Regions from separate parts of the Nocardioides korecus genome, predicted to be linked through region 2. Evidence: predicted binding sites of a transcription regulator. Region 2 holds the regulator's gene; each other region holds the start of a gene.

Region 1 (4,137 bases), 130 kb from region 2:
CCCAAACCCTAGGCAGGCCCCCTACCGGCCCGCCCGCCGAGGTGCTTGGGTCGGCGCATGAGCATGCGCGTCGGTCTCGTCGGAGCCGGACCCTGGGCGGGGCTGTTCCACGCCCCGATGATCCGCGACAGTCCCCACACCACCCTCGAGGCCGTGTGGGCGCGGCGTCCCGAGGCGGCCGAGGAGCTGACCCGCGAGCACGGCGGCGAGGTCGCCGGGAGCTTCGAGGAGCTGCTGGAGCGGGTCGACGCGGTCGCGTTCGCCGTACCCCCCGACGTGCAGGGGCGCCTGGCCCCGCAGGCCGCCCGGGCCGGCAAGCACCTCGTGCTGGAGAAGCCCCTCGCGTTCACCCTCGAGGAGGCGGAGGAGATCGCGGACGCCGTCGACGAGGCCGGGGTGCGCACCGTGCTGATGCTGCGCAACCGCTTCACCACGACGGGTCGCGCGTTCGTCGAGGCCGCGAAGGGCGCGCGGACCACGGGCGCCCAGGCGTCGTTCGTGACCGGCGCGGCCCTGGAGGGGAGCCACTTCGCGACGCCGTGGCGGATCGAGCGCGGGGCCGTGTGGGACGTCGGGCCGCACGTGCTGGACCTGCTCGAGGCCGGGATGGGGCCGATCGAGGAGGTCACCGCGACCGGCGACCCGCTGCGCTGGGTCTCACTGGTCACGCGGCACGAGAGCGGCGCGCTGGGGCAGGTCTCGCTCTCGATCACCACCCCGCGGGCCGCCGACCTCCTCGAGGTGCGGGTCTGGAGCGAGACCGGCCCGATCCTGTTCGAGGGGGCCCGCTCCGACGCCGAGGAGGGCGTGGGGGACGCCCTGATGGAGGCGCTCGCGGTCGCCGTGACCAACGAGCAGGACGGAGCCGTCGACGTGCACAGCGGCCTGCGGGTGCACCGGCTCCTGGTCGACGTCGAGCAGCAGCTCGCGGCCCAGGGTGTCGCGGACAGGTAACGATCCGGGCTCGACCCCGCGCGTCCCCGGATCCCGTTGAGAGAGTGGGGTGCATGACGTCCGACATCTCGGGGCGGTCCGTCCACGCCCCCGTGCAGCCCTCCTCCGCGCACCGGGGGTCCCGGGCCCGCTCGGGCCTGGCCGCGGCGGTCGCGCTGGTGGCCCTCCTGGCGGCCGGCCTCGCCCTCGGTGCGGCGCCGGCCCAGGCGGCCACGAACGGCTCGATGGTCACGCTCGGCGACTCGGTGGCCTCGGGCATGCACTGCTCGTGCACCCCCTTCCCGCAGCAGTACGCCGCGCAGGTCGCCCGCAGCACCGGCCACCCGGTCACGATGCGCAACCTGGCCTTCCCCGGGGCGACCAGCGTCGACGTGCTGTCGCAGGTCGGGCAGTCCTCGGTGCAGTCGACCGTGCGCTCCTCGGCCACCGCGCTGGTGATGATCGGCGCCAACGACTTCGAGTACGCCTTCGAGGGCGTGCTCGCCCACCAGCGCCGCGCGTGGGTCGCCTTCCCGCGGGTGGCCAGGCGCGTGCAGGCCAACGTCACGACGATCGTCCAGACGCTCCAGCGGCTGCACCCCGGCATCCGGGTCGTCGTCGCGGACTACTGGAACGTGATGCGCGACGGCAAGGTCGGTCTGCGCACCTACGGTGCCTGGGGGGAGTCCAAGGCGGTGCAGGCCACGACGTACGCCAACCAGGGCCTGGCGCACGCCGCCAGCGCGACGGGCGCGACCTTGGTCTCGACGTACACCGCCTTCAAGGGCAGCCGCGGCACCGGCGACCCCACCGCGCTGCTCGCCTCCGACGGCGACCACCCGAACGCCCGCGGCCATGCGCTGATCGCCTCGGTGTTCCTCGCCGCCGCCCGCGTCGGCTGACCGGGAGCGCGCAACACCCCACACGCACGCCGAGGGGGCTCGTCCGCACGCCGAGGGGGCTCGTCTGCACGGCGAGGAGGCTCGTCTGCACGGCGAGGAGGCTCGTCTGCACGCCGAGGGGGCTCGTCTGGCGGAGGCGCTGGATGAGCCGTTCCACGGAACTGTCCGGATGCTGGAATCGAACACTTGTTCCCAGGCCGTACTGTCGGTGGTCGGTGCTGGGATGGACTCATGTCAGCGATCGCCCAGGCCTCCGACCTGCATCCCCTGCAGGCCGTGGCGTCGTGCCTGGACGCGGTCGACGCAGCTCTCAAGGACCTGCCCGGTGGTGCGCTGCCCAGCGCGGGAGCCGGGGCCGTCGAGGATTTGGTCGTCCAGGTGGCGCAGGCCGAGCGGCAGCTCCGTGAGCTGAGGCTGCGTCTCGCCCGCACCGCCGAGCAGTCACGGGCCCAGGAGGTGGACGGAGCGACGGGGGCCGATGCCTGGCTGGCACGGCTGACCGGCTCGACCCCGGCGGTCGTGCGGGGTGGGTTGCGTCTGGCGCGACTCCTGGAGGAGCGCTACCCGGCCGTGCAGCAGGCCTTCGCGGGCGGGCAGCTGGGGGAGTCCCACGCGCGGGTGATCGTGGCGGCGGCCGAGGACGTGCCCGCCGGGGTGAGCGAGGCCGATCGGCAGACCGCCGTGGCCGAGCTGGTGCGCGAGGCGGTGTCGCGCCGGCTCGGCGTGGACGCGCTGCGGCGCCGGTCGCGCCGGATGCTGGCCGTCGTCGACCCGCGTGCGGCCGACGAGCACCAGGCCACGATGCTCGCCGAGCAGGAGTCCCGCGCGGCGTCCGCGACCTGGCTGACGCTCCACGACAACGGCGACGGGTCCTGGGCCGGGCGCTTCGTCCTGCCCGACCTGCACGCCCACCTGCTGATGACGCGGTTGCAGCACCTCGGTGCGCCGCGTCGGCTCTCGCGCAACCGCGCGGGCGAGCGGGTGGTCGACGAGGCGGCCGGTGACGTCCCGGGCGCGAGCTGGAGCGAGTCGCTGGGCGCGGCCTTCTGCGAGCTGGTGGAGCACCTCCCGACCGAGGGCCTGAGCGGCCACGGTCGGGTCGGGGCCGTGATCGCCGTCCATCTCGACCACGAGCGGCTGCTCGACGGCCTCGGGGCGGCGCGGCTCGACAGTGGGGCCGAGATCTCGGCCGGGGAGGCCCGGAGACTGGCCTGCGGGGCCGGCATCCTCCCGATCGTGTACGCCGGCGGCTCGCTGCCGTTGGACCTCGGACGCACCTCGCGCCTGCACAGCAAGGCCCAGAGGCTGGCCCTGTCGGCCGTCCACGACACCTGCGCCGCCGAGGGCTGTCGTCGACCCTTCGCCTGGACCGAGATCCACCACCCCGAGGCGTGGGCCCGGGGCGGACGGACCGACCTGGCCAACGCGTTGCCGCTCTGCGGCTGGCACCACCGCCGCGCCCACGACACCCTCCACGAGCTGACGACCCTGGCCAGCGGCGAGGTGCGCTTCCGGCGACGACGCCCGCGGTCGACCTGGCCCGGCGACCCGGACCCGCCGGACGGGTGAGGGGCCGAGGACCCGTTCGTCCCGGCGCAAGGCCCACCCGGGCGTCCTGGTCGCCGGCCTGCGCGGCCTCGCGTCTCGGCTCGAGGAGGCGGGGGTCGAGGTCACCTGGGACGGGGAGTTCCCCGGTCACGACCGGTTCTACGCCCACGACCCGTTCGGCAACCGCCTGGAGTTCCTCGAGCCGCGCCCGGCCTGACGTCGGGAGCGGACCGGGTCAGTCCAGCTTCACCTTGGACAATGCCAGCCAGGTGTCGACGACGGTGTCGGGGTTGAGCGACATCGAGCCGATGCCCTGCTTGAGCAGCCACTCGGCGAGGTCGGGGTGGTCGCTGGGGCCCTGGCCGCAGATGCCGACGTACTTGCCGGCGTCGCGGCAGGCCTTGATCGCGCGCTCCAGCATGAACAGCACCGCCGGGTCGCGCTCGTCGAAGGAGCCGGCGACCAGGGAGGAGTCCCGGTCCAGGCCCAGGACCAGCTGGGTCATGTCGTTCGACCCGATCGAGAAGCCGTCGAAGTGCTCGAGGAACTCCTCGGCCAGGATCGCGTTGGAGGGCACCTCGCACATCATCACGACCTGCAGGTCGTTCTCGCCGCGCACCAGGCCGTGCTCGCCCAGCAGCCGGATGACGCCCTCGGCCTCGGCCACGGTGCGCACGAACGGGATCATGATCTTGACGTTGGTCAGGCCCATCTCGTCGCGCACGAACCTCAGCGCCTCGGCCTCCATGGCGAA
Region 2 (4,137 bases):
CTGTGGCGAATTACGACTGCGGCAGAGCAGCCGCTGGGGCTCACCTGCACCGGCGGGGCCGGACCACCGGCTCTCCCCGCAGCGCTGGCTGCTCCCCCGCCGCCCCAGGTCACGGACGCGATGGTGCTGACGGCGTTCCGGCGCATCCCGGTGCCGGGGCTGAGGTCGATCAGCCAGCCGGCGGGGAAGACGCTCATCAACTTCGACACGATCTTCCACACCCAGGCGCAGCCCCTGACGCGGAACGTCACGCTGCTGGGGCAGCAGGTGCGGCTCGCCATCCGGCCGGCCCGCTTCACCTGGGTGCACGGGGACGGGACCAGCAGCACGACGACGACCCCGGGGGCGGCGTACCCGAGCAAGGAGGTCGTGCACCGCTACCAGCACGCCCACACGACGGTGGAGCACCGCGTGGTGGTCACCTGGACGGCGCAGTGGTCGCTCAACGGCGGCCCGCTGCGGCCGGTCACCGGGACCGTCACCACCACGGGCCCCGCGACCCCGCTGCGCGTGGCCGAGGCCAGCCCGGCCCTGTCCGGCGAGGGCCACTGAGGCACTGCTCGAGCCACCTCGGGACCGAGACACCGCTAGCGTCACCCCATGCTGCTGCGCCGACGTCCTCACCTGCCTCGGACCACCGGTGACGCCGGGACAACCTCCCGTCGACTCACCGCGGGGTACGCGGTGCTCGCGGCCACCGACACCTGGCTGGCCGGACGCCCTGAGGCGTGGGCGCACCGGGCCCGGGTGATCACCAAGCCCGCTCTGATGCCCACGCTCGCGGGCTCGTTGCTCCTCGCCCCGGGCGCCGCCACCTCGCCAGTGCGGTCCTCCACCCTCGTCGCCGAGGTGGCCGGGTGGGGTGGCGACGTCGCCCTGCTGCGTGAGGGCACCGGAGCCTTCCTGACCGGGGCGGGCAGCTTCGCCGTGGGCCACGCGGCGTACCTGTCGGGGTTCTGGAGGCACCGTCGACGCGAGCCCCTGCTCGACGCACTGGGTCCGCGCGTCGTGCTGGCGACCGCGGCGACCACCACGCCGGTGATCGCCGTCCTGGCCGGGCGGCACGACCGGGTCCTCGCCCTCGCCGTCCTGGCGTACGCCGGCGCGCTGGCCACCATGACCAGCGCCGCGCTCCACCTCGACCGGGAGCTGCCGACCCGCGCTCGCGTCCTCGTCGGGGCGGGGGCCGTCCTGTTCCTGGTCTCCGACACCGTGCTGGCGTGGAGGACCTTCGCACCGCCGCCAGCGCTGCCCCCCGCACCGGGGCCGGCGGCGGAGCTCACCTCACCCGCCACCGGGGTGCCGGCACCCAGCCCACGACCCGACCCGTGGGAGCGCCTGGTGATGGGGACCTACACGACGGCTCAGCTGCTGATCCGTCTCGGAGCCGGTGCCGCCGGCACACCGAGCGTGGTCTCGACGACGGACGCACGGCTCCGCGCCTGAGTGATCGCCGTCTCGACCGGCTGGACGTGACCGTGGGGCGGAACCGGTGTGATGCGGTCCCGCCCCACGTCTTCCCCTGCGCCACCGACCCGGGTCGAGGAGGTCGGTGGCGCGAGCAGTGTGATGCCTCAGCCGAGGGGAACGGCGAGCTTCTGGCCCTCGCTGAGCGAGGACGACGGGAGCGAGTTCAGCTCCTGGATCTGGTGCACCGTCTCGCGGATGTGACCCGGGGCGGCGACGTCTGCGGCGATCCCGTAGAGCGTGTCGCCCGCGTGGACCGTCACCACGCGCACCGGGGGCGGCGTGCCGGCGTCGCGGGTCGCGACCGCGGAGAACCCGCCGAGGGTCAGCAGGACGGTGAGGGCCGCACCCAGGAACACCGCGAGCGCGGTCAGCCGACCGCGCCGGGTCAACCGCACCCGGCTGCGGGCCGGGGCCGGGGCGGCCCGTCGCGCGGTGGCCCGCCGGGGGCCGGCGGTGCGCTGCTGCGGCACGACCAGGGCGAGCCGACGGTCGCCGTAGTCGAGGTCGAAGACCGTGGCGAACTCGACGTCGGTGGCGTCCAGGACCGGGCCCGCCGAGCGGACCAGGGCCTCGAACGCGGAGTCGTCGTGGACGTGGGGGGTGATGTTCAGCGTGCTCATCGGTCAACCTCTTTCGGGGAAGTGCCCGCTCCGGGTGGAGCGGACGAGGGAAGCGACCCCTGCTTGGTGTGTGCTCCGATGTCTATCGGCGACCACCGACAAGACCTTCCGCCCGGACGGGCTGGACCTTGGATCGGTGACGTCCGAACAGACATTCGATCGAACACATGAGCGACGTTAGAGCACGTGTTCGAACGGAATCAAGCATTTCGTCGAACAAATGTTCGGACGGGCTCGGCGCTGAGCGCGACACGCCGTTCGAACATGTGTTTGAAGTGACCCGTGTGACTGGACTAGGTTCCCTTCCATGGCGACTCGCGAATCCTCGAACGGCAAGAGCACCGCGGGTCGCGTCACGGAGCTCCCGGACGCGGCCCCCGACAGCACGGGACTGACCCCACGTCAGCAGCGCATCCTCAACGTGCTGCGCGAGAGCATCGAGAAGCGCGGCTACCCGCCCAGCATCCGCGAGATCGGCGAGCTGGTCGGCCTGACCAGCTCCTCGAGCGTGGCCCACCAGCTGCGCGTGCTCGAGCAGAAGGGCTTCATCAAGCGCGACCCCAACCGGCCGCGCGCCCTCGAGGTCTTCATCCCCGAGCTGATGGCCGCCCGTCGTGCCATCAGCGAGGCCGACGAGGCCGGCTACGACCCCACCGGGTCCGGCGACGCCATGCCGACCGCCACGATGGTGCCCATGGTCGGGCGGATCGCCGCCGGTGGGCCGATCCTGGCCGAGGAGCGGGTGGAGGAGATCTTCCCGCTGCCGAAGTCCCTGGTCGGCGACGGCACCCTGTTCATGCTGGAGGTCGCCGGCGATTCCATGATCGACGCGGCGATCTGCAACGGCGACTACGTGGTCGTCCGCAAGGAACAGACCGCCGAGAACGGCGACGTCGTGGCCGCCCTGCTGGACGGCGAGGCCACGGTCAAGACCTTCCAGCGCAAGGACGGGAAGGTGTGGCTGATGCCCCACAACGACGCCTACGACCCCATCGACGGCACCTACGCCACCATCCTGGGCAAGGTCACCGCCGTCCTGCGGAGGATGTGATCCCGAGATTGTGTGACTGCTTTGTCCGTTTTGGGTGACTAGGACGGTTTTGCGGCGCATGATCACGGGGTGACCCGACGTACGACCTCTGCCCTGGCTCTCGTGACCGGCGCCCTCGTGGCGTCCGGTGCCGTTGTGACCGTCGTCCACGGCGGCGCGGAAGCGGCGCCCGGCCCCGGCGCCACCCGGGAGCAGGCCGGTGTCCAGGCTGTCGCGGCGCCGCCCGTCACGGTGCGCACCTCGTCGATCGGGAGCAGGCGCGGGACGTCGGCCCCGACCGGCGCCCCCGCGCTGCCGAAGCCGGCCGCCACCGCCGGGTCGACGTCCGTGCCGACCAAGCCGCTGCGTCACGGCTCGCCGGTCCACGTGGTCGCCACCAGCAACCTGCTTGCCCGGCCGACCCACGGACAGGCCGCGGTCGACGCCCTGGGGGGCCGGATCCACGAGGCCGCCCGTCGCAGCGGCGTCAGCGCCGGTCGCCTGCGCCAGCTGCTGACCACCGACTCCACCGCCTGGGTGGGTCGCAACGGCAGCCTGTTCTACCTCGACCCCGCCGCCCACCGCGTCGAGGCGGGCGCGGCCACGACGTCCGGCCCGAGCACGACGGCTCGACTGGCCCTGCCGGCCGACCAGACCTTCAAGCTGCACAGCAACCCGGGCTCGACGCACAAGATCTTCCTCGACATGGACGGGGCCTACGTCAGCGGCACCGGCTGGAACTACAACGGTCTCGCCGCCGGCTCCGTGGCCGGCGTCAACGGCGGCGGCAGCACCTTCACCGAGGCCCAGGACGCCTGGATCCAGGAGGTCTGGCGCCAGGTCTCGGAGGACTACGCGCCCTTCGACATCGACGTCACCACCGAGGACCCCGGTGTCGCCGGCTACACGCGCTCGAGCGACACCGACACGGCGTACGGCACCCACGTCGTGTTCACGATGAACTCCGCCACCAAGTCCAAGCTCTGCAACGGCGTCAACTGCCTCGGCCTGGCCATG
Region 3 (4,137 bases), on a different contig from region 2:
CCGAGGGCGCGGCCATGATCCGCTCCAAGGGCGAGGCCGGCACCGGTGACGTCTCCAACGCCGTGACCCACATGCGCACGATCCGCGGCGAGATCCGGCGCCTGGCCGCGCTCTCGCCCGACGAGCTCTACGTGGCGGCCAAGGAGCTGCAGGCGCCCTACGACCTCGTCGTGGAGGTCGCGCGCAACGGCAAGCTCCCCGTCGTGCTGTTCACCGCCGGCGGCATCGCCACCCCGGCGGACGCCGCGATGATGATGCAGCTGGGCGCCGAGGGCGTCTTCGTCGGCTCGGGCATCTTCAAGTCCGGCAACCCCCAGCAGCGCGCGGAGGCGATCGTCAAGGCCACCACCTTCCACGACGACCCCGACGTCGTCGCCAAGGTCTCGCGCGGCCTGGGCGAGGCCATGGTCGGCATCAACGTCGAGGACATCCCGCAGCCGCACCGCCTCGCCGAGCGTGGCTGGTAGTCCATTTAATCCAATTCGTCATGTTTGTCGGTTTCTCGGACATCATGGACGTGGCCGCCTGAGGCGGCCGACCCACCGGGCCCCGGTGTGGTGCCGCCGCGGGGGAGGCACCACACCGGGGCCCGGCCCGTCCGCCCCCTAGGGTGTGCCGGTGCCCGCCCCGCTCCACGACCCCACCGACCCCACCGACCCCGCCGACACCCCCGACCTCGCGGTCCCGCCCCACGTCGACCCCGCCGGTCCCACGATCGGGGTGCTCGCCCTCCAGGGGGACGTGCGGGAGCACCTCCGGGCCCTGCGGGCGCTGGGGGTGCCCTGCCTCGGCGTACGCCGTCCCGAGGAGCTCGCGGCCTGCGACGCCCTCGTCCTGCCCGGTGGGGAGTCCACGACCATGGCCCGCCTGCTCCGGGTGTTCGGGCTGCTCGAACCCGTCCGCAGCCGGGTCGCGGCCGGGATGCCGGTGCTCGGGACCTGCGCCGGCATGATCCTGCTGGCCGACCGCGTGCTCGACGGCGAGGAGGGCCAGGTCACGCTCGGGGGGCTGGACGTCACGGTGCGGCGCAACGCCTTCGGCCGCCAGGTCGACTCCTTCGAGGGGGAGGTCGAGATGACCGGTCTCGGCGACCCGGTGCACGCGGTCTTCATCCGCGCCCCCTGGGTGGAGTCGGTCGGCCCCGGGGTGGAGGTCCTCGCGCGGGTGCCGACGGGAGAGGCCGCGGGTAGGATCGTCGCGGTCCGTCAGGGACCGCTGATGGCGACCTCCTTCCACCCCGAGGTGGGGGAGGACACCCGGGTCCACCGGCTCTTCCACGACCTCGTGGTGTCGAGCCTGGCGGGAGCGGGGTCGGCCCCGCAGCCCGGGGAGGCCGAGCCGACGACGACGACGCAGGAAGGAAGGCGCTGACATGTCAGGCCACTCCAAGTGGGCGACCACCAAGCACAAGAAGGCGGTCATCGACGCCCGTCGCGGCAAGATGTTCGCCAAGCTGATCAAGAACATCGAGGTCGCCGCCCGGATGGGCGGCGGTGACGTCTCGGGCAACCCGACGCTCTTCGACGCCATCCAGAAGGCCAAGAAGTCCTCGGTCCCCAACGACAACATCGACCGCGCGGTCAAGCGCGGGTCCGGCGCCGAGGCCGGCGGCGCGGAGTACTCCACGATCATGTACGAGGGCTACGGCCCGAACGGCGTCGCGTTCCTGATCGAGTGCCTGACCGACAACAAGAACCGCGCCGCGATGGAGGTCCGCACGGCGATGACCCGCAACGGCGGCTCGCTGGCCGACCCGGGCTCGGTCTCCTACCTCTTCCACCGCAAGGGCGTCGTGGTGGTGCCCGTCGAGCAGGACGGCAAGCAGGTCGGCGAGGACGACGTGCTCGAGGCGACCCTCGAGGCCGGCGCCGAGGACGTCAACGACCTCGGCGACTCCTTCGAGGTCGTCAGCGAGCCCACCGACCTGGTGGCCGTGCGCTCCGCGCTCCAGGAGGCCGGGGTCGACTACGACTCCGCCGACGCGTCGTTCGTCCCCTCGATGCAGGTCGAGCTGGACTCCGAGGGCGCCGGCAAGGTGTTCCGGCTCGTGGAGGCGCTCGAGGACCTCGACGACGTGCAGAACGTCTACGCCAACTTCGACGTCTCCGACGACGTGATGGAGTCCCTCGAGGCCTGATCCCGCGCGTCAGCCCGCGGCCGGCTGCCGGAGTGTCGCGGCCGGCCCCGGGAGGCGGCTCGCCTAGCGTGGTGCGAACAGGTGTTCGGACGACAGGGAGCTGAGTCGATGCGCGTGCTGGGGATCGACCCCGGGCTGACCCGGTGCGGCGTCGGCGTCGTCGAGGGCTCCCTGGGGCGGCCGCTGTCGCTGGTCGACGTGGGCGTGGTGCGGACCCCCACCGACCTGCACGTCTCCGACCGGCTGCGACTGCTCGAGGTCGGCCTCGAGGAGTTCCTCGACCGCACCCGTCCCGACGCCGTCGCCGTCGAGCGGGTCTTCAGCCGCAGCGACGTCAGCACGGTGATGGGCACCGCCCAGGCCAGCGGCGTGGCCATGCTGGTGGCCGCACGACGTGGCCTCCCGGTCGCGTTGCACACCCCCAGCGAGGTCAAGGCGGCCGTGACCGGCAACGGCCGGGCCGACAAGGCGCAGGTCGGGACCATGGTGGCCCGGCTGCTCCGCCTGGACGCCGTGCCCAAGCCCGCCGACGCCGCCGACTCGCTCGCCCTGGCGATCTGCCACGTCTGGCGCGGGGGAGCCTCCCAACGCCTGGAGGAGGCCGCCGCCGCCCAGCGCAAGGCCCTGGCCGCCTCGCGCCGCACCCCCGCCCCGACCAGCAGGAGGACCGTCCGGTGATCGCCTTCGTCCGGGGCCGCGTCGCGGCCGTCGGCCCCACCTCGGCCGTCCTCGAGGTCGGCGGGGTCGGTCTCGACCTCCAGTGCACGCCCGACACCCTCGCCGGGCTCCGGCTCGGGCACGAGGTGGTCCTCCCCACCAGCATGGTCGTGCGGGAGGACTCGCTCACCCTGTTCGGGTTCGTCGACGACGACGAGAAGCAGATGTTCGAGCTCGTGCAGACGGCCAGCGGCGTCGGCCCCAAGCTCGCCCAGGCGATGCTGGCCGTGCACCGGCCCGAGACCCTCCGACGGGCCGTGGCCGCCGACGACGTCAAGACCCTCACCGCCGTGCCCGGCATCGGGGTGAAGGGCGCCCAGCGGATCATCCTGGAGCTGCGCGACCGGATCGGCGCCCCGGGTCTCGCACCGGGCACCGCTGCCGCGGGTGCTGCCCGCCTCGGCACCGTCGACTGGCAGGCCCAGGTGCAGACCGGGCTGGTCGGGCTGGGGTGGAGCGCCAAGGAGGCCGACCGGGCCGTCGCGGAGGTCCAGCCCGAGGCCGAGATGATGGGCGTCCCCGACGTCGCCGTCCTGCTCCGCAGCGCGCTGCGCGCCCTGAGCAAGGCCTAGCCGGTGCCCATGGACGAGTCCCAGCTCGAGGCGGCCGAGGCGGCGTACGTCTCCGGGCGGGCGCTGACGGCGGCCGACGCCGACGGCGACGAGCGCGTGGTCGAGGCCGCGCTGCGGCCGCGCACCCTGGACGAGGTGGTCGGCCAGGAGCGGGTGCGCGAGCAGCTCGGCCTGCTGCTCGAGGCGGCGCGGGCGCGCGAGCGGGTGCCGGACCACGTGCTGCTCAGCGGGCCTCCCGGCCTGGGCAAGACGACCCTGGCCATGATCGTGGCCGCCGAGATGAGCGCCCCGCTGCGCCTGACCAGCGGCCCCGCGATCACCCACGCCGGCGACCTCGCCGCGATCCTCTCGGGACTCAACGAGGGCGACGTCCTGTTCGTGGACGAGATCCACCGGATGTCGCGCCCGGCCGAGGAGATGCTCTACATGGCCATGGAGGACTTCCGGGTCGACGTGATCATCGGCAAGGGTCCCGGTGCCACCGCCATCCCCCTGGAGATCCCGCCCTTCACCCTCGTGGGGGCGACGACCCGGGCCGGGCTGCTCCCCAGCCCGTTGCGCGACCGCTTCGGGTTCACCGCCCACCTCGAGTTCTACGAGCCCGAGGACCTCGACCGGATCGTGCGGCGCTCGGCCGGGCTGCTGGACGTCGAGCTGCGCAGCGACGGGTCCAAGGAGATCTCCATGCGGTCGCGGGGGACCCCCCGCATC

The links. Region 2 encodes LexA, which represses DNA repair genes until DNA is damaged. Its sites were predicted from a motif close to TCGAACANNTGTTCGA; they were not measured.
Region 1: a site for LexA is predicted at 2,014-2,029, ahead of ACYVDA_RS05180 (HNH endonuclease signature motif containing protein). Genes of this name have one in related genera too.
Region 3: a site for LexA is predicted at 2,211-2,226, ahead of ruvC (crossover junction endodeoxyribonuclease RuvC). Genes of this name have one in related genera too.

Annotation. Positions count from the first base shown of each region.
Region 1 covers NZ_BAAGZO010000002.1:401,565-405,701, forward strand. The annotation lists gene ACYVDA_RS05170 (Gfo/Idh/MocA family protein) at 58-954, shown strand; gene ACYVDA_RS05175 (SGNH/GDSL hydrolase family protein) at 1,008-1,835, shown strand; gene ACYVDA_RS05180 (HNH endonuclease signature motif containing protein) at 2,067-3,404, shown strand; gene ppsA (phosphoenolpyruvate synthase) at 3,619-4,137, opposite strand, start outside.
Region 2 covers NZ_BAAGZO010000002.1:272,105-276,241, reverse strand. The annotation lists gene ACYVDA_RS04585 (hypothetical protein) at 1-552, shown strand, start outside; gene ACYVDA_RS04580 (lysoplasmalogenase) at 601-1,446, shown strand; gene ACYVDA_RS04575 (LysM peptidoglycan-binding domain-containing protein) at 1,575-2,090, opposite strand; gene lexA (transcriptional repressor LexA) at 2,398-3,141, shown strand; gene ACYVDA_RS04565 (M12 family metallo-peptidase) at 3,244-4,137, shown strand, end outside.
Region 3 covers NZ_BAAGZO010000009.1:39,460-43,596, reverse strand. The annotation lists gene pdxS (pyridoxal 5'-phosphate synthase lyase subunit PdxS) at 1-467, shown strand, start outside; gene pdxT (pyridoxal 5'-phosphate synthase glutaminase subunit PdxT) at 721-1,371, shown strand; gene ACYVDA_RS17105 (YebC/PmpR family DNA-binding transcriptional regulator) at 1,373-2,137, shown strand; gene ruvC (crossover junction endodeoxyribonuclease RuvC) at 2,255-2,815, shown strand; gene ruvA (Holliday junction branch migration protein RuvA) at 2,812-3,426, shown strand; gene ruvB (Holliday junction branch migration DNA helicase RuvB) at 3,436-4,137, shown strand, end outside.